DNA from 4 places in the Paenibacillus sp. Y412MC10 genome. Region 1 is predicted to be linked to each of the others. Evidence: riboswitches for the same ligand, from Rfam matches in the RefSeq annotation. Region 1 holds a riboswitch; each other region holds the start of a gene.

Region 1 (5,403 bases):
AGGCTCCGCTTTGTGGGGCTATTTAGTGGGTGCCTATACGGACAGGGAGTTTGTCTGATTACGTTGTAAAGGGATGCAGCTGCGATAGACTCTGTTGACATTGCAAACATTTGATATATTGGGAATATACATAAAACGCTTAAGAGCAGAGCTCGAAAAAGTAAGGGATTAGGCATTTGGATAAAGGAAGGATGTTGGCATGTGAGAGGAATAACGGCATCGACGGAGCCGGCGGTGATCCGGTGGTAACGGCGGGAGCAGGGAAGGTTGCGCTGGTCACGGGCGCGTCAAGCGGGTTCGGACTGCTGATCAGTCTGGAGCTGGCAAAAGCAGGTTATGACGTGGCCGCGGGTCTTCGCAGACCTGAGGCGGCAGCAGAGCTGTTGGCTCAGGCTGAACAAGCAGATGTTACCGGGCGTATTCACATCTTCCGATTGGATATAAGTGCCGAGGAGCAGGTCAAGGCTGCTGCTTCGGCGCTGGAGCAGAAGTTCGGCCGCTTGGACGTGCTGGTGAACAACGCCGGCGAGGCGGTGGGCGGCATGGTGGAGGAAGTGCCGCTGGGGGGCTGGCGAAAGCAGATGGAGACGAATTTCATCGGGACCGTATCGGTGACGCAGCATATGCTCCCGCTGCTGCGCAAGACCGGACGGTCTAAAATCATTCTCATGAGCAGCATTAGCGGCAGGGTCGGCTTTCCGGGTTATGGTCCCTATGCCGCTTCCAAATTTGCGCTGGAGGGGTTCGGCGAGAGCCTGTCCATGGAGTTGATGCCCTTTGGGATCGACGTCGTGCTGGTCCAGCCCGGTGCCTACGGCACGCCGATCTGGAACAAGAGTTTTGGGGAGCTGGCGGTCAAGGAAGGATCACCCTACAGCGATCTGCTGAAGGGCGTGCTGGACTATTCCGAGCGGACGGCCAAGGAAAGCGGGGATCCGCAGGAGGTAGCCCGTCTTGTGGCAAGCATATCGTCCATGACCAAACCGAGGTTCCGCTATACGCTGCCCCGAGGCACGCGGCTGACCGCGCGGATCAAGGGACTGCTGCCAGATCGGCTGTTTCAGCGGATCATTTACCGGCTGCTGAGCAGGCGGTAATCCTTCATCCGTCGAATGTTTCATGGACTTAGCTTAAAGCGCATGCTTGGAAGCTGAAAGGAATTACCCTTTTCGGGCTGTGGAAGGGTGCAGCAAACCGAGCAGTTCTCCCATCTTCACCTTGGAGCCCGGTTCCAAGTCACCGCGGGGTGTAAACGTGCCGTTCTCCGTCAAGAGCACGACGGTAGAGCCGAATTCAAAGTACGCAAGTTCGTCGCCAATGTCGTATTTCTTCACGCTCTCGTCGGCATAACGGATGCTGCTTACGTTCATGGCTCCGACCTTCACGACCGCAACTTCGCCGAATTCATGGGCAATATAGGTAATGAGGCGCTCGTTGCGGCTGAGCACGTTCCGGATATGGGTCATCGCAAAATCGTTCACGGGGTATACCCGGCCCTTCAAATGCTCGCTTTCCGCTTGAATGCCGGTTACCGGGGAATGTATGCGATGATAGTCGGTGGGGCTTAAATACAATACGAATGCATAACCGTTGATATAATTCTCCATTCTCGGTGACTTGGCGAGCAGCTCGCTCAGGGTATAATCCTGTCCCTTGACGCTGAGGATGGTGCCGGCGTTGACGGCGCACATCGCCGAAATCGTGGCATCGACGGGGCTTACCATGGCATCGGCGGTGTCGTCTATGGCGCGGAGGCCTATTTTTAACCGGCGGGAAAAGAATTCGTTCAGCGAACGGTATTCGTGGATCTCCTTCTCCGCTTCATGCGCCGGGATTTGGTAGATTCGTATAAATGCAGGTATTAGATGACGGCTCAGCCGGCTGTGGGAACAATGCCCCATGATGCGGGACAGCCACTTGCGGGAGGACAGCTCGGTCATCAGACGCAGCAATTGTTTAGCCATGTCATTCTCCTTTGTGCATAGGTGTCGGCAATAAAACGTTGGTGGAAAAGCCAATCACTCTGATATTGACATAGAATGAGCCGGAAATCAATAAATAGCCATTTTTGAAAAAAGGTTCTTGCTAATTGGGGAACGAATGTGTATTTTAAGATTAACATGAAACCGAATAGGGAATACGGGGGCTTGAGTGAATCAGGCTGAGATTGCAGCTGCTATCCGCTGTTGACCGTTAATCTGAACTGGGTAATGCCAGCGTAGAGAATATCCGACCCTGCCTACATAGGGCCTATTTTTCCGTCTGCGCGTTTTTCCAGACGGTTTTTTGTTGTGTTTATACAAAAAAAGCGGTGGAGAGGGGAATGTGTTGTTATGGGAACGTCTGTGCAAGAGAAATTGGGGGTACAGCCTAGAAAAGGGCTGCGATTAAGCGATATTTTGGTGACGGTGCTGGTATCGCTGGTGCTTGGCGTCATTTATCACTTCTGGGGATCGGTTTACAATCTGCTGAAACCGCTGTTCTTCGAAGCGGATGAACTGTTATACGGCATGTGGTTCGCAGCGGCCACGCTCGCTTACCTGCTGATCCGCAAGCCGGGAGTGGCCATCATCGCGGAGGTGGCGGCGGCCCACGTGGAAGTGCTGTTCGGGAGCGGCTGGGGACTGACGCTGCTGCTGTACGGTCTCATTCAAGGGCTGGGCGCGGAATTGGTATTCGCGGCGTTCCGTTACCGGAGCACCTCGGCGTGGACGGTGGCGATTGCCGGGGCCGGCGCGGCGGTCGGCTCGATGGTGATGGACTTCTATTACAGTTATACCGATGATCTTCAGACCTGGATGTTCCTTGCCAAGTATGGCATGCGGATTCTCAGCGGCGCCGTCATTGCCGGCTTGCTCATGCTGCTGCTGGCCAAAGCGTTGGACCGTACGGGCGTCACATCCCTGCTGCGCCCTGCGTCCAAGAAGGATTATGAAGCACTGGATGATCCGCGCCATGTCTAAAACCGCCGCCCGCTTGGTTTCGTCTTCAACCGCCGAGGCGGTTACGGAGCAGGCCGTGCATGTGGAGGGATTGCGCCTGAAGTATCCGGGCGAGGAGCGTTTGATGTTTAAGGACTTGTCCTTCTCGGCTGCCCGCGGGGAAAAGGTGCTGCTGCTCGGTCCGAGCGGCTGCGGCAAATCTACGCTGCTTCAGGTGCTTAGCGGGATGATTCCCCGCGCCACGGAGGTGCCGATGAAATGCGAAGCCCAGCTGGTGCCTCGCTCTTGGGGATATGTATTCCAAGATCCGGATACCCAGTTCTGCATGCCGTACGTGGATGAAGAGCTGGCCTTCGTGCTGGAGAACCTCAGCGTTCCCCGCGACGAGATGAAGGAGCGAATGCAAGCCGTCCTGCATGAGGTTGGGCTTGACCTTCAGGAGCTGCATATGCCGATCGGTCATCTGTCGCAGGGGATGAAGCAGAGGCTTGCGCTGGCTTCGGCCCTTCTGCTGGAGCCGGAGGTGCTGTTCCTCGATGAGCCGTCCGCCCTGCTCGACCCGGAAGGCAGGGAGCAAATCTGGTCAGCGGTGAAGGCCGTATCGGAAGGGCGTACGCTGATTATCGTGGAGCACCGGATTGAAGAAATGGCCCAATACGTGGACCGCGTGGTGCTGTTCACCCCGGATGGCGCCATTCTGGGCGATGGTCCGCCGGCAGCGATATTCGCCGAGTATGCGCGCGAGCTTCAGGCGTATGGCATCTGGTATCCCGGCGTATGGGAGGATTATGCGGAGTCTCGGGTAGGACGGGAGCTGTTTGCTCCGGTAGACGCGCCAGGCGATGAGCTGGGAAGTCTCATACCTGAGGCAGACTCAACGTATGCCCACCTTGGGGAGCCTGTCATTCGGTTAGATGATTTCCGGGGACTGCGATGGGAGAAACCGGTCGTCTCTCTTCCTTCGGCTGAGGTATACCCCGGAGATTTCATTGCGGTGATCGGGCCGAACGGCGCAGGCAAAAGCTCGCTGCTGCTCAGTTTGATGGGGCTCCTGCGCGCCGAAGGGACCTATGTGCTCTGCGGGGAGGAGGTCATCCAGGGCAAGCGCAGGAAAGTGCGGAAGAAGAGAGAGCGGCAGCTGCGCCAAATCGGATTCGTGTTTCAGAATCCGGAGCTTCAGTTTCTGACGGAACGTATCGGCGATGAGGTGATGTACTCGCTGCTGGTGGACCAAATGCCGCCGGATGAAGCGAAGGCACGGGCCGACCGCTGCCTGGAACGCTTTGGGCTGGACGGCATGGATAACAGGCACCCGTACCAGCTGTCGACAGGCCAGAAGCGCCGGCTGAGCGTTGCCACGGCCATGGCAAGGCAGCCGGCCGTCCTGCTCCTGGATGAACCGACCTTCGGACAGGATGCGCGGAACACGTTCGCGATTCTGGAGATGTGCGAACGGCTGCGCCGCTCCGGAACCGCCATTCTCATGGTGACCCATGAAATGGAGATCGCGCAGCGGGCGGCCACGCACATCTGGGAGATTCGGGAAGGGCGGTTGACGTCAAGTTTGCCTTCCCCGCGCTGGTGTAGCGGGACCGAATCCGGACGGGAGACGGGCAAAGCGAATCACGCCGATGCGTTGCGGGATACGCTGGCTGCATCCGGTCATCTCCATACGGGGGTGAACGCATGAATATATGGAATCCTGTGCGGATCACTTGGCTGCACCGGGCGAATCCGGTGGTGAAGCTGGGACTGATCTGTGCGCTGTTTTTTATGACGGTGCTGACCCATGATCTTGATTTTGTCATGTATCAGGCCTTTATCTTTATGATTTGCCTCGTGGTGCTCAGCGGGGTGAAGCCGTGGAAGATGCTGCTGTTTTTCATTCCGTTCCTGCTTGCCTTTATATCGTCAGCCTCTTCCATGATGCTGTTCGGTAAGGGGGAGACGATCTGGTGGGAATGGGGATTGTTCCGGGTATCGGAAGAAAGCTTCTATCGGGGGCTGCATCTGGGCTTTAAGGGGATTGCCTTTGCATCGGAGGGACTGCTGCTCGTGACGACAACGTCCTCGGTGGATCTGTTCTACAGCCTGATGCAGAAGCTGAGGCTGGCGCCGAAGTATGCATACAGCTTCATGGCTTCGATCCGGCTGCTGCCGATGGTCTGGGAGGAATATGTGATCCGCCGCCAGGCCTTGAAGGTACGGGGAGTCCGCCCGATTCGGGGAGTTCGCGGCATGGTGAACCGTGCAGGCATGTATGTGGTGCCGCTCCTGGCGCAAAGCATCCGCCGGGCACACCGGGTGGCTGCGGCGATGGAGGCGAAGCAATTTGACGGGGAACGGGCGAAGGCCCGAACGTATTATTACCCGTCACGATATTCCCGCTACGATCTTCTGGTCGTCGGTTTACTGGCATCCGCCGCCTGCTGCGCTTATATGGCGGCCGGATATTTTCCTT
Region 2 (5,403 bases), 1.8 Mb from region 1:
GGTTTTAACCTTTTCGATTCCAGCGGATCAGGCGCTTCTCCAGCAGGGTGATCAGCAGCACCATCAGCAGGCTGAGCAGGACGATGATCAGAATGGCAACAAACACCCGGTCCGTGCGGTAGCCGGATTTTTGCAGCATCATATAGTAGCCGATGCCCCGGTCCGAGCCGATCCATTCCCCGATCACGGCCCCCATGACCGAATAGGTGGCCGCGATGCGGATCCCTGAGAAGATGGAGGGGAGCGCATGCGGCAGCTCCAGCTTGGTGAAGATCTGCCATGAAGTGGCTCCCGCCATCTGCATGTAATTCATCATGGTGCGGTCGGTACGCGCCAGTCCGTCCAGGGCGGCAACGGCTACGGGGAAGAAGCAGACCAGGGTAATCACGATAACCTTGGGCAGCATGCCGAAGCCGAACCAAATCATGAGGAGCGGGGCGAGAGCGATCGTCGGCACGTTCTGGCTAAGAATAAGAAGCGGATAAAGGGCGGTTTTGAGAAAAGGCACCAGATGCAGGGCCAACGAGATGACAAGGCCGATCGCCGTACCGATCATAAATCCGACCAGGGTTAATTGCAGCGTGGCCAGCGTATGCTGAAAAAGGCCGGAGGCGCCGGTGGCGCCGGTGGCGGCTTCATGCCCGATGGCCGTCGGCGCTGGCAAAATATACGGCTCTATATCGAATACCGATACCGCGGCCTGCCATACCGTCAAAAAGAAAAGGACCGCCGCAGCGGGCGGCCAAACGGAGCTCCACCAGCCTTTTCTCATGGACGGTATTTCTCAGTCAGCTTATCCATGCTGATGCCGCCCGGATGGTGCACGATTTTGACCTGGGATATGACGCTGGGACTTCCCGCTTTCACCAGCGCCTCATGCATGCGCTCAACGATCATCAGCAGCTCGGAAAGCTCTCCTTCCAAGGTGGTTTCGAGCGCATGGACCTCGTATTTCACGCCCGACTCTTGAATGACCCGAATCGCTTCATCCACATAAGGAATGCTGTCGCCTCCATCCGGCGTTCTGGGTATCACTTGTATGCTCAAGAGGGTGTTTGCCATCTAAACTCATCCTTTCATGCAAGCTATATTGTAATGGAAGAGAGCCAGCCTGCCGGACAGGCGTCTCTCTTCCTAATTAAATGCATCCTATGGTTTCTCCGGTAAAAATTCATTGGTGAAGGCGCTGTCCGCATCAAGCTCCTTCTCGAGCAGCTTGCGTTCAAACATCCAGTCTGCATACCCCGACCATACTTCGGCTTTCTGCTCGCCCCAGCGGGCAGCATCATCCTGATAGCGGGGACTCAGCCATTTCTGGCTGGCAAGAACCAGCTCGGCATCCAGTTCGGGAACGGCCTTCGTCAGCAGGGCAGCCGCATCCTCAGGATGTTGAATCGCATAGTCGTATCCTTTTGAGGTCGCCCGCATGAATGCTTTGACAAGCTCCGGGTCCTCCTGGATCAGCTTCTCGTTCGTTACGATCACCGGCGTGTAATAGTCAAGCTGCTCGGAGTAGTCCTTCACATAGATCATGTCAAGCGGCTCGTTCCGGAGCTCGGCTTCGATACCGGTCCAGGCATAGAAGATCCAGGCAAAATCAATATCGCGTTTGACGGCCGTAAAATAATCGGCATCGCCCATGTTAACCATATTTACTTTGCTGACATCGGCACCGTCGATCTCCATGATGGATTTCATGACGGCTTCCTCAACAGGCGAGCCCCAGCCGCCGTAGGATTTCCCTTCAAAATCGCCAGCCTTGACGATCCCCTTGTCCTTGGGGGCGGCAAAGCCGGATGTATTATGCTGAATAATCGCCGCAATGGAGACAAGCGGCAGGCCTTGGGTTCTGGCAAGCGTGACGCCTTCCTGGTAGCTGATGCCAAACGGCACCTTGCCGGATGCGACCAGCGTATCCGTTCCGCCCGCCCCCGGCTGGACGATCTGGACGTTAAGCCCTTCTTCCTCATAATACCCGAGCTCCTTGGCTGCATACAGTCCGGTGTGGTTTGTGTTGGCCGACCAATCGAGCATCAGCTGTACGTCGCGGAGCTTTTCGGCTGCCTGGCCGTCTGCGCCTTCGGTACCTGTATTTTCGTTCTGTCCGCCTGTACCGCATCCCGCCGCAACCATCAGCAGGGCGCAAGCGAGAAGCAGTGCCATCCATTTTCCCTTCTTCATCGTGTCTTCTCTCCTTTGAATTCTCTTTCTCTTTCTATGACCTCGTTAACTCCACAAAAAAAGCGCCCTGAATGATATCAGGACGCATGACGGCGTAAGTGTATACCACGGCAAATCATAGCTGCCGCAAACATGGACTTCCTACGCTGGCATTACCCAGATCAGGTGTAAGGGTCAGTATCATCGGATACACTCTCAGCCGGCCAAATTCCAGCTCCCCCGGGATTTATGAAGTTTCGGACGTTACATCCGTTATTATAGTCCTAACGCAAAGACCTGTCTAGTTCGGAAGGGATGCGAACGAGGCAGGTCTTCGTATTGGACATGGCTTGTGCGGTTGGAAGAATGAACCCCGTTAACCATTCACGGGATGAAGCATTTTGAAAGGAACCTGTTCGCCAGCGGTTAGCGCTGGAAGAACTCAATCCATTCTCCTTCGGGACCGTGGACGAAGAAATAGCGGTACCCGTTCGGAAGCGTTACGATTTCTTCGTCAAGATGAGGTACGGCCAGTCCCTGTACGCGCACATATTCCGCTTCGATGTTATCGGTGCTGACGGCGAAATGATGGACGGTGCCTTCTGCGGGAAGCGTGTCGCTGTAACCCTGGATAAGCTCGACTTCCGTTTCGTCGCTGCCGTTAAATCCGAGGAATGCCAGCTGGATGACGCCATTGGTATGGGTAAGGCGATCTTTCAGTTCAAGTCCGACGACGGTTGTGTAAAAAGCAATCGTGGCTTCAAGGTCCCGGACGACAATGCCGACATGATCCAATCGTTTCTGTGACAAGGCTAAACACCCTTTCCGATTCATATGAGATATGACTGAAATATTATCATATAATTCCTATACGTCAAGTGGGTCTTGAGGACGGAAAGCTTTTGGAGGGCGATGGTTTAATAGAGTAGAATCGATGGTCTTTCTTTCATTTCCTCATCTTTACTTTTAGGTGGGTAAAAAGTATCATGAGAACTATAACTATTAATTCAAAAGACCTAACAAACAAGCATTGAAGAAAGCTTGCCTTTTGGCCGAGGAGGAATGCTTATGAGTCCAACTCCAGCAGATCATCTGTGGATTCGACTCGCCATCATATATGCATTCATTCAGATAATGACCGTTCTGTGGATGCCTGATGCTTTATTGCTTCAGCGTGTTCTAGTCATTATGGCTTCCGCTGCCGCTTCCGTCTATTTACTACGGATCAGTCGGCATTACGAGCCGCATCTTCGAAGGTTTTGGCTTATCGTAAGTGCCGGGCTGATGGCGGATGCCTCGGCTCGAATCATCGATGCTTGTTATTTTTGGCTGGGGAAAGAGAGCGCTTCCCGGACAATTTTGACTCAATTATTCTGGGGATTCGAAATCATCCTGTTTGCAGGTTCCCTCATTTATTTGTTCCGGCACGTACAAGGTTCGTTTCGGGGAGTGCGGTTTATGCTGGATATCGTGATCGTTGGCATAACGGTCATGACGGTAGGCTGGGAATATTTCATCAAGCCCGAGCTTAACGGTTTGGCGAATGAAGCCTTGTGGGGAAAGCTGTGGGTTGACATGCTGTACCCGCTGTGCGCAACGGTGCTTATTTTCTTCACCCTGGTGTTGTATTTTAACACAGGGCAGCTAAGGAAACGGGCAGTCTTCCTGATATGCCTTGGCGGGAGCATGTACATTGCCGCCGATGTTCTGCATATGTATCTCGTCGATTATAAGGGTGTTGAAGTTCGTTCATACCTGTACCCACTGTATACGTTATCGGTATTCATCATTGGTTTGGCAGGAGGGCGGTCAGCTCCCGATGCCCGAAATCAATCGTTGGATGAGAGGGAGCCCCGTTCGTTCGGAAATCTGATCGTAAGATATCTGCTTCCTTACAGCGTGCTTGGCGGGATGTTTGCCCTTATGGTGCAGCGGTTCGGAGGATGGAACGGGCTTTTTACCGGCTTATCCCTCTGCGTCATCCTGATTCTGATCAGGCAGATCCTGATCCAGTTCGAGAATGACCGCTTGTTTGACCGGCTGCATCAAAGCTTGATGCAGAGCGAGACCTTGGCGCATCGCGACGATCTTACGGGACTCTATAACCGCCGCTACTTTAACGCGAGGCTGTCGAGCTCGCTGCAGGAGGCGGACCGTGCGGGTTCCCGCGTAGGGCTGCTATATATGGATATGAACCGTTTTAAACGAGTGAATGACCGCTACGGCCATCGTGCCGGCGATTTGCTGATTCGTAAGGTCGCGACCCGTCTTCAAACCCTTGAATCCAAAGGCGTTCTGGTTTCCCGTTTAGGAGGGGACGAATTTACGGTAGTGATTCATCCGGCCGGCGAGGATCAGGAACTGATCTGGATGGCGGAAGAGATCTGGACGATGCTGAGCGAGCCGTATGAGCTGGAAGGGCATGAGGTCCGAACCACGCCGAGCATCGGCATCGCGGTCTATCCGGATCATGCCAGGAACGACCAAGAGCTGATCGGTCGCGCGGATGCAGCGATGTATGCGGCGAAAGAGCGAAACGCCCGCTGGCATTTCGATGTGGAACGAACGATGCTGCTGCAGCTGTTGGATCAAAAAGTCGAATAGACAAAAGACTCTGGTATCGACAATGTGTTGTTAAGAGCAATATAAGTCGATTATTGTAGAATTTAGCGCAATCATTGCACGAATCTTGCGCATTTCTCGCAAAATAGGTCATAACTTCGATATAAAATCCATAAAATGCAAAGAAATCATATTCAAAATGCCGATAAGAAGCATAGTGAGAGCTAGCTTGCCAAGGAGGACGAACATGATTTGCGACAATTGCAGCACCTTTGAACCGATTGAGGACCAGGGGACCATTCATATGAAGCCTGCAAGTGGTGAGCTTATTCAATTGCTGGCAGTGAACGGCTACGCGGTACAAGAGAACAATGAGGGTTGTGCTGTGAACTACAAGGTACGAGCGGACCTGATCTCCATCATCGAGTGTCTGCAACCCCTTCCGCTGAAGATTCGTCAAGAGCTGTCCTTCTGTGTTACCCGTGGAGGAGCTCCGCAAATCCGGCATTCGTGGATCCCTATGCAGAAGTTCGAACTGCAGATGGAGCATTATGATATGGTGAATGTCATTTTACATAAGCAGTTTACGAGCTACATGCAGCCCATCGTGGATCCAAACGAGCAGATCGTGGCCTATGAATTTCTCCTTCGACCGGTAGAGTGGGGACTCCGGTTCCAGCC
Region 3 (5,403 bases), 2.4 Mb from region 1:
TCAGAAGTAGCACCAAGATCAGAAGTAGCATCAATACCGTAGTCGCCCCAAGACCAGTAGTCGCACAAGACCAGTAATAGCATCAATACCAGCCAGTCACCAAGGCACTCGTTAACGGACACCAGTTCCCTTAATCTCCTGATTCGCCCTCGATTTTTAGATCTAACGGACACAGGATCCCTTATTACCGCAATAAACTGTCCTTTTGCCATCATACTCTACAAGTAACGTATCTGGTGTCCGTTAGCCATCAAAAATTACGTCTTTTCAGCTAAATAACGTATCCTCAGTCCGTTTGTCCTCGAGCGGTCGCCCCAAGACCAGTAGTCGCACAAGACCAGTAGTAGCACCAAGACCAGTAATAGCACCTACTATATACTACTTTGTGTCCCCCAGGTTTCTACCTCTAACCCATAGCTACTCTAAGTTATGCTGTTCTAAGTTGTTTTGGTCGGCAGCCATCCATGCATACCCTTGGGACACCGAATCCACCCATGTCCTCCCTGTGATAACGCTCGCTTCACGGTAACTTTTTACGACATCTTCACCACGATCTCCGCCCCTGCAACATAGGTCATCGCTTGGATGTATTCCGGGTCTTGGGCACGCTGTTCCATTTCCACCGGAGTGAGGTCCTCCATTCGTGTCTGTACCCACCATAAGTTGCCGAACGGGTCCCGTACCCGTCCCACCCGATCGCCGAAGAACAAGGTCGTTGGCTCCGTCACCGAGACCGCTCCTGCGGCCAGCGCTTGCCGATACACGTCATCGCAATCCTCAACATACAAACGGAGGTATGCCGGGCTATCCGGCCATTCCGGCTTTGCATCAAACATCATGACGACGGCATCTCCGATTCGGACCTCGGCATGGCCGATGACACCATCGCCAACATAGACGCGGGCAAGCTCTTCGGCTCGGAATGCTTGTTTGAGGAAATCGATCAGCGCTGCGGAGTTTCTTGAGATGATCCACGGCGTCACGGAGGTGTAGCCATCCGGAATGGGTTTAACCGCTTTCGGTTGGTTCGTCATAAATACGCTCGCTCCTTTAAACTTCATTTATTTGAATTGCGCTTATGCACTCATTATGCGGGGGCATATATGACAGCCGAGCGTCAGTGTTTCCGGTATGAGTTTGGGGTAGCCTGCGTTTTTATCTTGCGAAAAGACAGCCGCCACCGTACATCGTCACAATCACGCGGTCGGAGGAAGGTTCGAGCTTGAGGTTCCGTCCACAAACTGTTAACGTTTGACACCACCCCCAAACCTATGTACAGTATTAGACAAAAGAATAGGAAGTCCACTAGGGGAGCCGTTGGCGGCTGAGACAAGAGCGTATCTTGGACCCTTTGAACCTGATCTAGTTCGTACTAGCGTAGGAAAGTGGAGCCTTCGAATATGAGGTCTCGGTGCGTTTTTTTGGCGCACCCGGGCTTGTTGACGAAGCCGCTCCAGTTTTCGGGGCGGCTTTTTAGCGTTGTCTGAAAAGTCGTGTCTTACGGACTTCCTGCTCTTCAATATGTTGGAGGTGGGGACAAACATGAGTTTCACGCAAGAGCTCCGTCAGCAGGCGGGAGGCATTTTTCAAGCAATCTTCGATCATCCTTTCGTAAAAGGCATTGCCGAGGGGAATCTGGAGCGGGAGCAGCTGATTCACTATGTGAAGCAGGATTTTGAGTATTTGAATGCCTACATGCGGATTTACGGAATTGCCATATCCAAATCGACCAGCCGGGAAGAGATCGCGACCTTTAACGAACAGATTTCATTCATTCTGCACAGCGAGGTGCACCCACATCAGAATTTTTGCGCAGCCGCCGGGGTGACCTATGAAGAGCTTCAAGGATATCCGCTGGCTCCGTCCGCGCATCATTACATCCGTCATATGCTGACGGTGGCGCATGAGGGTAGTTTGGGCGAGATTATGGCCGTGCTGCTGCCATGCCCATGGACGTATCTGGAGATTGGCCGCAAGCTGCTGAATGAGGTGAAGCCGGATGCCTCCCATCCGTTTTACGACTGGATTTCTTTCTACGGAAACCGGGGGGAAGACGCGACAGCCAAATTCCGCGGCCGTGTCGATGCATGGGCGGAGCGTGCGACGTCAGCCGAGCGGGAACGGATGAGGGAGCATTTCATGCTGAGCTGCCAGCTGGAGTATCTGTTCTGGGACATGGCTTATAAGCAGGAGGAGTGGCCGGTGCAGCTGGAGGCTGCCGTGCTGTAAAGAGCGATGTTCACAAGCATAAATGGAATTCCATTATAGCGAAGAGAGGCTGATATAAATGCATTCATGGGAAAAAGAGGTTTCGGTGCTTTTAACGAAGGTACAGCAGACGAGCCCTCTCGTTCACAATATGACGAACGTGGTGGTTACGAATTTTTCGGCTAACGGCTTGTACGCGCTGGGCGCGTCGCCGGTCATGGCTTACTCGCCGGAGGAAGTGGCGGATATGGCCGCTATCGCGGGCGCGCTCGTATTGAACATCGGCACGCTGAACCGCGAGCTGGTGGATGCGATGATGATCGCGGGACAATCGGCGAACGCCCATGGCGTGCCGGTGCTGCTGGACCCGGTCGGCGCGGGAGCGACCCGTTTTCGGACGGAGTCGGCGCTGCGGATCCTAAGCGAGGTGAAGGTTTCGCTCGTGCGCGGAAATGCGGCTGAAATCGCTCACCTTATCGGGGAGGTCCGCGAGATCAAGGGCGTAGACGCAGGCAATAGCGCAGGCAGCAATCATGCCGAGCTGGCCGTGCGGGCTGCGCGCGAGTTAGGCACGATCGTGGCCATTACCGGTGAAGAGGACGTGATTACCGATGGAACGGAAGTGCGCATCATTGCCGGAGGGGATGCGCTGCTTACGAAGGTGACCGGCGCAGGCTGCCTGCTGACCTCGGTGCTGGGTGCCTTTGCCGCGGTGGAAGCGAACCTGCTGCTTGCAGGTACGGCGGGTCTGGCCTTCTATGGGGCCGCGGCGGCGAAAGCTGCTGAGCGAACGGCAGATCTGGGACCGGGAAGCTTCCAGATCGCTTTCCTGGACGAGCTGGCGAAGCTTCATCCAGGATCGCTGGAAGGGTATGCCGCTGTACTGGAAGCGGGAGCGGCGGCTGCCGGAGGCACACGATGAGCGAGGCTCGCATACCCCGTGCCCTGACGATTGCCGGGTCTGACAGCGGCGGCGGCGCCGGCATTCAGGCCGATCTGAAAACCTTCCAGGAGCTCGGCGTGTACGGCATGTCGGCGATTACCGCGATTACGGTGCAGAATACCATGGGGGTTCACGGCGTATATCCGCTGCCGCCCGAAGCAACTGCGGAGCAGATTGAAGCGGTTGGCTCGGACCTCGGAGTAGATGCATTGAAGACGGGCATGCTGTTCAACGCCGAGATCATTCGGCTGGTTGCTGACCGGATTCGGGCATTCGGCTGGGGGAAGGTCGTTGTCGATCCCGTGATGATCGCCAAGGGCGGGGCGGAGCTGCTGCAAAGCGAAGCGGTGCAGGCTTTAAGAGAAGATTTGCTGCCGCTGGCGTTGATTGTCACCCCCAATATACCGGAGGCCGAAGTATTGGCGGGGATGCGTATCCGCACGATGAACGATCGCAACGAAGCGGCGAGGCGTATTCATGATCTGGGGCCCAGGATCGTAGTGATCAAAGGCGGTCATGACGAGGGAATGCTTGGTAACGGTGAAGGCACAGATCACGAAAGAGGCAGGGAACCAGCTATAGCGGCGGATATGCAGCAGGAAGAAATGCCTCAGTCCGATAGGACGCACGGTCAAACGAGCACTGCCATGCCTGCTGGGGAGTATAGTGGGGGCCGTTCGCTCTTTTCCAACGATGACGGTAATCCCGAAAGTCCTCCGGTCATCGACCTCGTATACGATGGCATGGCCTTCACAGAGTTATATGGCAAACGAATTCATACCGTTCATACGCACGGTACCGGCTGTACTTTCTCTGCGGCCATTACCGCAGGCCTTGCTCAAGGCTTGAGCGCATACGATGCGATTCAGAGCGGGCGCTTATTTATCCAAGCGGCCATTGAGGACGGATTGAACCTGGGGCAGGGACAGGGCCCGACCAATCATTGGGCATACAATCGCCGCCGTCAGGCGGTGCTGCGATGACGGGCAGAGTGGCACCCGAGATCATGAGACGGCATCTGCGGATGTACCTCGTGCTTGGCAGCGTGAACTGCAGCGTCGAGCCAAGCTTGGTCGTGCAGGAAGCACTGGCTGGAGGCGCAACCATGGTCCAGTTTCGTGAGAAGGGGCAAGCAGCACTCGCCGGGGAGCCGATGATTCGGCTGGCCCGCCGTATCCAGGCCGAGTGCCACCTAGCAGGCGTGCCCTTCATCGTCAATGACGATGTGGAGTTGGCACTGAAGCTGGACGCCGACGGCGTGCACGTCGGCCAGGACGACGAATCCGCGGCTTCCGTCCGCGAGCGGATCGGCAACCGGATTCTCGGTGTTTCCGCCCACACGGTGGAAGAAGCGCGGCGCGCGATTCTCCACGGCGCCGATTATCTTGGGATCGGGCCGATCTATCCGACCCGCTCGAAGGATGATGCCAGAACTGCGCAAGGCCCAGCAATTTTCCGTGAGCTTCGCGAAGCTGGAATCCATCTGCCGATCGTTGGGATTGGCGGGATTACCGTGGAGCGCGTGGAGGAAGTGATTGGAGCGGGTGCGGATGGCGTCGCGGTAATATCCGCCGTGACGGGAGCGGAGTCGGCGCGGGAAGTTGTAGAGGCTTTTATAGATAAGATACGATGTACGACCGAAAGAATTTCTTAAGATGTAAGAGGGATTATAATCGGATCATGAAACAAGGGGGCCGACTTCTGCGGCACCCTGTTTTGTTTACGTCAGATTTTTAGAATACTGTATATGCTCAGCTTTTCCGTCAACATGCCATTTCTTTTGATCCACTCTCGTGTAACCTCCCAGATCCGTTTGCCATAGAGACCCGGATATGATATACGTAGGACAATGTACCCGCTCTACGATGAGTGAGCACTCCCATTAAGTTGAATAGGGGATCGGAATGAATAATAGGCAAAAAGAGATTTTTCGCAATTTGTTAATGGAACCGAACCGGCTGTGGCTCGTTCAGGATCTGGCGGATCAGACCGAGTGCTCGGAGAAGACGATCCGAAACGATCTGAAGGTGATTGAAGAATATATAGCTAAGCACTCCAGCGGCCATCTGGTGAAAAGGCCGGGACTTGGCGTCTATCTGGAGATCGGGGAAGCGGATCTGGCTGATTTATTCCACCGCTTGTATTCCAACGAGAGTACCGCCGAGGATGAATCCGATGAGGAACGGGTGCTGCACCTGGCATATCGGCTCTTGATGAACGCGAAGCCCGTAACCCTGCAGAACCTGGCTTCA
Region 4 (5,403 bases), 1.2 Mb from region 1:
GCGTATGTCTGTCGAAACTCCGGCAGTCAGCAATTCCCCAACCATTCTCATTGAGATTGATTATCAATTGCGTTCTGATATGGATTATATCATTCTCATTCTCAGTCGACAAGTATAATTGAGAATGAAAATCATTTAATTGGTTCATCCAAGTATCATTTGTTCATGATTTGTTCATAATAAGGAGTTTCGCAGAGATAAACTTTATATCACCGAGGCTGAGCCGCTTGGATTCGCGGTTCCCGAAATACATAAGTATGTAGAAGCTGATTTAATTCTCAGTAACCGGGTATAAAAAATATAAATTAACTTTCCTTCGAAGCGTTGACATTCCCTCTAAGTTATATTAATATGCTAACATAATTATTATTTCTAACTAAACGTAAGTTAATGTGGAATGATAATTCAACGACAGCAATTCAACTCAACATGCATATTTGCTTGAATTAAAGGACATCTTTGTTATCAGGCTTATGCAAACATGATTACATCAGGAGGTTTTTTTCAATGTCTAAAGATTTTTCAGCAGCACTTAAGCATCGCCGTTCCCATTATGCCATCAGCAAAGACCCGGTCATTTCCGACGAACGCATCCAGGAGATTGTTAACGAAGCCGTTAAATATACTCCGTCTTCTTTCAACTCCCAAAGCGCACGCGTCGTTGTACTGCTTGGCGAACAGCATGACAAACTGTGGAACCTGACCGAAGGCATCCTGAAAGAGGTTGTCGGAGACGAAGAGGCTTTCAAATCCACAGCTGAAAAAATGGGCGCATTCCGCGCTGGATACGGCACTGTTCTCTTCTTCGAGGACAATAACGTAGTTGCCGACCTGCAGCAAAAGTTCGCGCTGTATGCCGACAATTTCCCGGTTTGGTCGAACCAATCCAACGGCATGCTGCAATTCGTGGTATGGACGTCCCTCGAGGCAGAAGGCCTGGGCGCATCCCTCCAGCATTACAACCCGTTGATCGACGAGAAAGTGAAGTCCGAATGGAACATTCCGGAAAACTGGAAGCTGATCGCTCAAATGCCTTTCGGCAAACCGGTTGCAGATCCGGGCGAAAAAGAATTTGCGCCGCTTGAAGATCGCGTGAAGGTATACAAGTAAGCCATAGCTGGCCTAAGCCGCCTACCCAAGCCCTGAGGATTGGAATAGGCGGCTTTTTTATGGTGCCCTGCCATTGAAAACCTGCCGGCAAAGCGATACAATAACACAGGAAGCAGGCCTTTCGCCTTCTGATCTTCAGAAGTTCTTGGAGCCGGCTTGATACCAACTGCATATTTGATGTTTGGCTGTACTAGGGGTGCCATGTGCTGAGAGACGGCGGACCGCCGTTAACCCTTATCACCCGATCTAGATCATACTAGCGTGGGGAAGTGTAGCATTTATGTTTATTTCTTTGCGTAGGCATAACTGCACTTCTTCATGGGGTGCGGTTTTTTTGCGTGGACTTATACAATGGGGAGGAATAAAAATTATGAATGAGCTTGTATGCGGAACGAGCCGGATCGTGGGATGCCGGTTCTCGGTATTTCCCATGACGGATCGGTTCGTGGAAGTGATCACGGAGGCGCTTCGTTCCGTGGATTCGGAAAAGGTCTGGATCCAAACGGATGATGTGAGCACTTGTATTCGCGGACGTGCGGAGCATGTGTTTGATGTGACGAGAGCAGTATTCGCTCATGCCGCGGCTAGCGGCGTGCACACTGTGTTTAACGGTACTTATTCTATCGGCTGCCCAGGCGATACGGATGCCGATGCGTATATGAATGAGGATTCGACCCGCTTAAACCACGATATCGGGGAACACGCCGATATCGAAACGGCCTGCCAATTCGCGCTTTACCCGATGGGTAGCGCCAATTACATGGATGTCATTTACGCAGAAGTGGATCGTGCGAAGGCAGCGGGCACATTCGGTGAAAGCGTTCATTACGCCAGCCGATTGGACGGGGCGTTGTCCCGGGTGTTCGGATCACTCGAAGACGCGTTCCAACATGCGATTCAATCCGACAGCAGCCATCTGGTCATGACCGCGGTGGTTTCGGCCCACAGCCCATCCCCCAAAGCCAAAGCTTAAGGTCCTTTCCAACAGATAAAGGCCCGGCACGCGCCGGGCCTTTATCAATTGCAGGCAAGAATTTTGAAGGTGTTTAAACCCAAGCACTCAAGATGATTACGAGCAGGATAAAGAGAACCAATATAGTTCCTACTGAATTGCCCCATGCGCCGCCGTATGCTCCGCTCATGAAGATCCCTCCTGGATTTAAAAGAATGACGTGAGTTAATCACGTTATTATCTTATTGCTTATGGCGGGCGAGCGTCACGGCTAATGTCCCCCCTCTTTTTTTATGCAGGGCTTATTTATTCCTCATAACCGACCAGCAGCCTGCCTCCGTACGGGCTGAGCGCTTCCTCCGTCAATGTAATAAGGTCCGCAGGATCGTCCTCCCGATAAATCGCCAGAAGCGCTGCCTCCAGTCGATCCCCCAAGGCTGGGCTATAGCGGTTGAACAAACGGAACAGCATCTTTCCTTCACCTGTCCACTCCCGGTTTGCCCTCAGCACGAATTCGCATAGAGTCGACGCTATTTTGTGTACAGTAAACCATTTTTCGCCTTCCCTGCGGGGACTTGTCAAGTCCAGCAAAAACTCGGTCAGGATGTAGCGGTATTCGGCAATATCGCTCGACGACAAGGGCATGGGGCCGTAATTCAAATCATTCCGGGCATCCGCCCGCACCTCTTCTCCCTCAGGCAACGAACGCAGCACCGTACCTTCGGCGACCATCCGCTGCAAAGACGGATTCGCCGCCAGCACTCCCTCGTCGAAATATTCGCGATAGGAGGATAAGGACAATATGAATATTTCCGCGATCCAGCCATGCGCCTCGATCGTCTTCCTGCTGAAGTCATATCCGTCCCGTTCAATGATGATGATGTCCAGATCGGAATGTTCATTATATTCACCACTGCTCGCGCTGCCGCCAAGTACGGCAAGCAAGCAGTGGGGATAATTTCGTTGCATGACGCGTATCGCTGCCTCCATCGGTTCCAGTCTCATGGCCGTTTCCTCCAGTAATTCTCTCATCCGCCACAAAAAAGGGCTCAAAATATTAAATTCAACAAAAACCCCAAACGTACCTGAATCATATGGTAAATAAACGATTACCCGCATTGACGATAAGGAAGAAGGGATAGATGAGATGAATTACATTCACATGCTCTCCAGATTAGGCATGGGCAGTGCCCACCCGGGAGGATTCGAGGCGACCCTCAGAATGCTGAAGAATTATCCCATTCAACCGGGCAGCCGCATTTTGGAGGTAGGGTGCGGAACCGGCAGAACCGCCTGCCATCTTTCGGAGATGGGTTATCAAGTGACCGCCATTGACCTGAACGAAAATATGATCAAAAAAGCCCGCGCAAGAGCCGAAGCCATGGGTATGGACGTGGAGTTCCTGCAGGCGGATGTATGCGCATTGCCTTTCGAGGACAACCGGTTTGATCTGATCATGGCCGAATCCGTCACCGTATTTACGGATACCTCGAAATCGCTGCCCGAATATTACCGCGTTCTGGATCGCGGAGGCGTCCTGCTGGACAGGGAACTGCTTCTGGATAAGCCGATGCCGGAGCCGAAGCTTAAGGAGCTGCTCGAATTCTTCGGCATTCCTAATCTGATGATGAGGGAAGAATGGGCGGGGGCCCTTTTGTCTTGCGGTTTTAAGCAGGCTGAATTTTTGGAGTACAACCACTTCAACGAGCAATTAAAGGAAGAGCAAACCCGTCATCTGGATGCGTTTGAGCAGCGCGATAAAGGACTCCTGTTCGATGCTGCGCTCTGGGAAACGCTGTTCAAGCATGACCGCATGATTCTGGATAATACGGATTATCTCGCTTCCGCCTTATTTCGTGCCGTGAAATAATCCGGCTTCATCTCTATGCATCAAGAGGGGATCTGCATATGGCTATGCTTCCCCTCACTCCCATCACACTCAGTTCTTTCGACCTAATTCAACACTTTTTGTCAATTCGTTATATCTAGTTTAGCCCGTCGATGCTATAATCATGGTAAATATATCCTATGTTGTTGAGGAGGACTCATTCTTATGGCATGGTTCAACAGACTCCCTATGTCTCAAAAAATCACCGCAGCCTGTTATCTTATTGCCGCTTTGTTTGCGGTACCCATGCTGCTTGCGTTTATTCTGATGGGTAAAGCAATCATTGGCGTGGTCATCGTCGTGGTACTAACCGGGCTTACTTTTCCTCTGTCTCGCCTCATTGAGAAAACGCTTACGAACTCCTTCGCGGAAATCTCCAGCGTTTCCGCCAAAATCGCCAAAGGCGACTTCACCTTCCAGGTGGAGGAGGTTGGAGGCATGAACGATCTGAGCAGAACCTTCAACAGCATGGTGGACAAGCTTCGCAAAATATTGCAGGAAACCTCGGATATCACCCGTCAGGTGATGACGTCAAGCTCAAGCATCTCGATCAAAAACCAGGAGCTTATTCAAGTGATGAATCAAGTCTCCCTTTCCTCCAACGAGCTGGCCGTCGGCGCCAACGAAATTTCGGAAGACGTATCCGAAATGACGCATTCCATCCGTGAGATCGAAGAGAAGGTCAGCAATTATACGCATTCGACCCAGGAAATGAATACCCGCTCGATCGAAACGCTGGGACTGGTTGAACAAGGAAGGGATTCCGTGGCCAAGCAGTCTGCAGGAATGCAGCGAAACATTGAGGCGACGGCCAAGGTTTCGGAATCCATCGATGCGCTGGCCCAAAGCGCCAGGGGAATCACGAAGATTACGGAGACGATCTCCGAGCTCGCCGATCAGACCAACCTGTTGTCTCTGAACGCATCCATCGAAGCGGCCAGAGCTGGCGAGCATGGCGCAGGCTTTGCCGTTGTCGCCCAGGAGGTTCGTAAACTGGCCGAAGAGTCCACGTCTTCAACCCGGGAAGTATTCAATCTCGTTCGGAGCATCGAATCGGACATCAAACACGCGTCCCAAAACATCAAAATCAATGAGGAGGTCGTTAGGCAGCAGACCGAAATGATCCGCGAAGCAGAGCTTGTGTTTATGGAGATCGTAAACAGCGTGCAGTATATTTCGGAACAGATCGCCGCTTTCTCCAAGGAAAGCCAGTCCATGCTGGATAGCGCGCAGAGCATTTCTTCCGCGATCCAGAATATATCGGCGATCACGCAGCAATCCGCTGCCGGAACGGAGCAAGTGTCGGCTTCCATGAACGAAGGCATCTCGTCGATCCAGAAGATGGCGGAAGAAGCGGAAGCGATGAATAACGCCGTTTTCCGGCTGCAGAAAACCATCAATATTTTCAAATTTTAAGCAGCGAGGCAGTCTACATAAACTCGCATTTATAGTA

The links. Region 1 has a riboswitch for thiamine pyrophosphate ahead of GYMC10_RS26720 (ECF transporter S component). Riboswitches for the same ligand answer to the same signal wherever they lie in the genome.
Region 2: linked by a shared signal. The riboswitch ahead of GYMC10_RS03070 (ABC transporter substrate-binding protein) and the one ahead of GYMC10_RS26720 (ECF transporter S component) in region 1 are both predicted to bind thiamine pyrophosphate.
Region 3: linked by a shared signal. The riboswitch ahead of tenA (thiaminase II) and the one ahead of GYMC10_RS26720 (ECF transporter S component) in region 1 are both predicted to bind thiamine pyrophosphate.
Region 4: linked by a shared signal. The riboswitch ahead of GYMC10_RS21270 (YkoF family thiamine/hydroxymethylpyrimidine-binding protein) and the one ahead of GYMC10_RS26720 (ECF transporter S component) in region 1 are both predicted to bind thiamine pyrophosphate.

What each region holds. Positions count from the first base shown of each region.
Region 1 is NC_013406.1:6,080,168-6,085,570, reverse strand. Features, by position in the region: gene GYMC10_RS26730 (oxidoreductase) at 192-1,097, shown strand; gene asd (archaetidylserine decarboxylase) at 1,161-1,964, opposite strand; TPP riboswitch at 2,130-2,242, shown strand; gene GYMC10_RS26720 (ECF transporter S component) at 2,334-2,963, shown strand; gene GYMC10_RS26715 (ABC transporter ATP-binding protein) at 2,956-4,632, shown strand; gene GYMC10_RS26710 (energy-coupling factor transporter transmembrane component T family protein) at 4,629-5,403, shown strand, end outside.
Region 2 is NC_013406.1:721,213-726,615, forward strand. Features, by position in the region: gene GYMC10_RS03060 (ABC transporter permease) at 5-772, opposite strand; gene GYMC10_RS03065 (MTH1187 family thiamine-binding protein) at 769-1,062, opposite strand; gene GYMC10_RS03070 (ABC transporter substrate-binding protein) at 1,150-2,181, opposite strand; TPP riboswitch at 2,303-2,412, opposite strand; gene GYMC10_RS03075 (VOC family protein) at 2,587-2,970, opposite strand; gene GYMC10_RS03080 (GGDEF domain-containing protein) at 3,229-4,764, shown strand; gene GYMC10_RS03085 (EAL domain-containing protein) at 4,970-5,403, shown strand, end outside.
Region 3 is NC_013406.1:1,340,811-1,346,213, forward strand. Features, by position in the region: gene GYMC10_RS05660 (VOC family protein) at 534-1,034, opposite strand; TPP riboswitch at 1,298-1,401, shown strand; gene tenA (thiaminase II) at 1,543-2,229, shown strand; gene thiM (hydroxyethylthiazole kinase) at 2,288-3,130, shown strand; gene thiD (bifunctional hydroxymethylpyrimidine kinase/phosphomethylpyrimidine kinase) at 3,127-4,134, shown strand; gene thiE (thiamine phosphate synthase) at 4,131-4,805, shown strand; gene GYMC10_RS05685 (BglG family transcription antiterminator) at 5,056-5,403, shown strand, end outside.
Region 4 is NC_013406.1:4,895,513-4,900,915, forward strand. Features, by position in the region: gene GYMC10_RS21265 (nitroreductase family protein) at 508-1,110, shown strand; TPP riboswitch at 1,293-1,395, shown strand; gene GYMC10_RS21270 (YkoF family thiamine/hydroxymethylpyrimidine-binding protein) at 1,481-2,083, shown strand; gene GYMC10_RS31985 (hypothetical protein) at 2,157-2,252, opposite strand; gene GYMC10_RS21275 (nucleotidyltransferase domain-containing protein) at 2,369-3,067, opposite strand; gene GYMC10_RS21280 (class I SAM-dependent methyltransferase) at 3,210-3,932, shown strand; gene GYMC10_RS21285 (methyl-accepting chemotaxis protein) at 4,116-5,366, shown strand.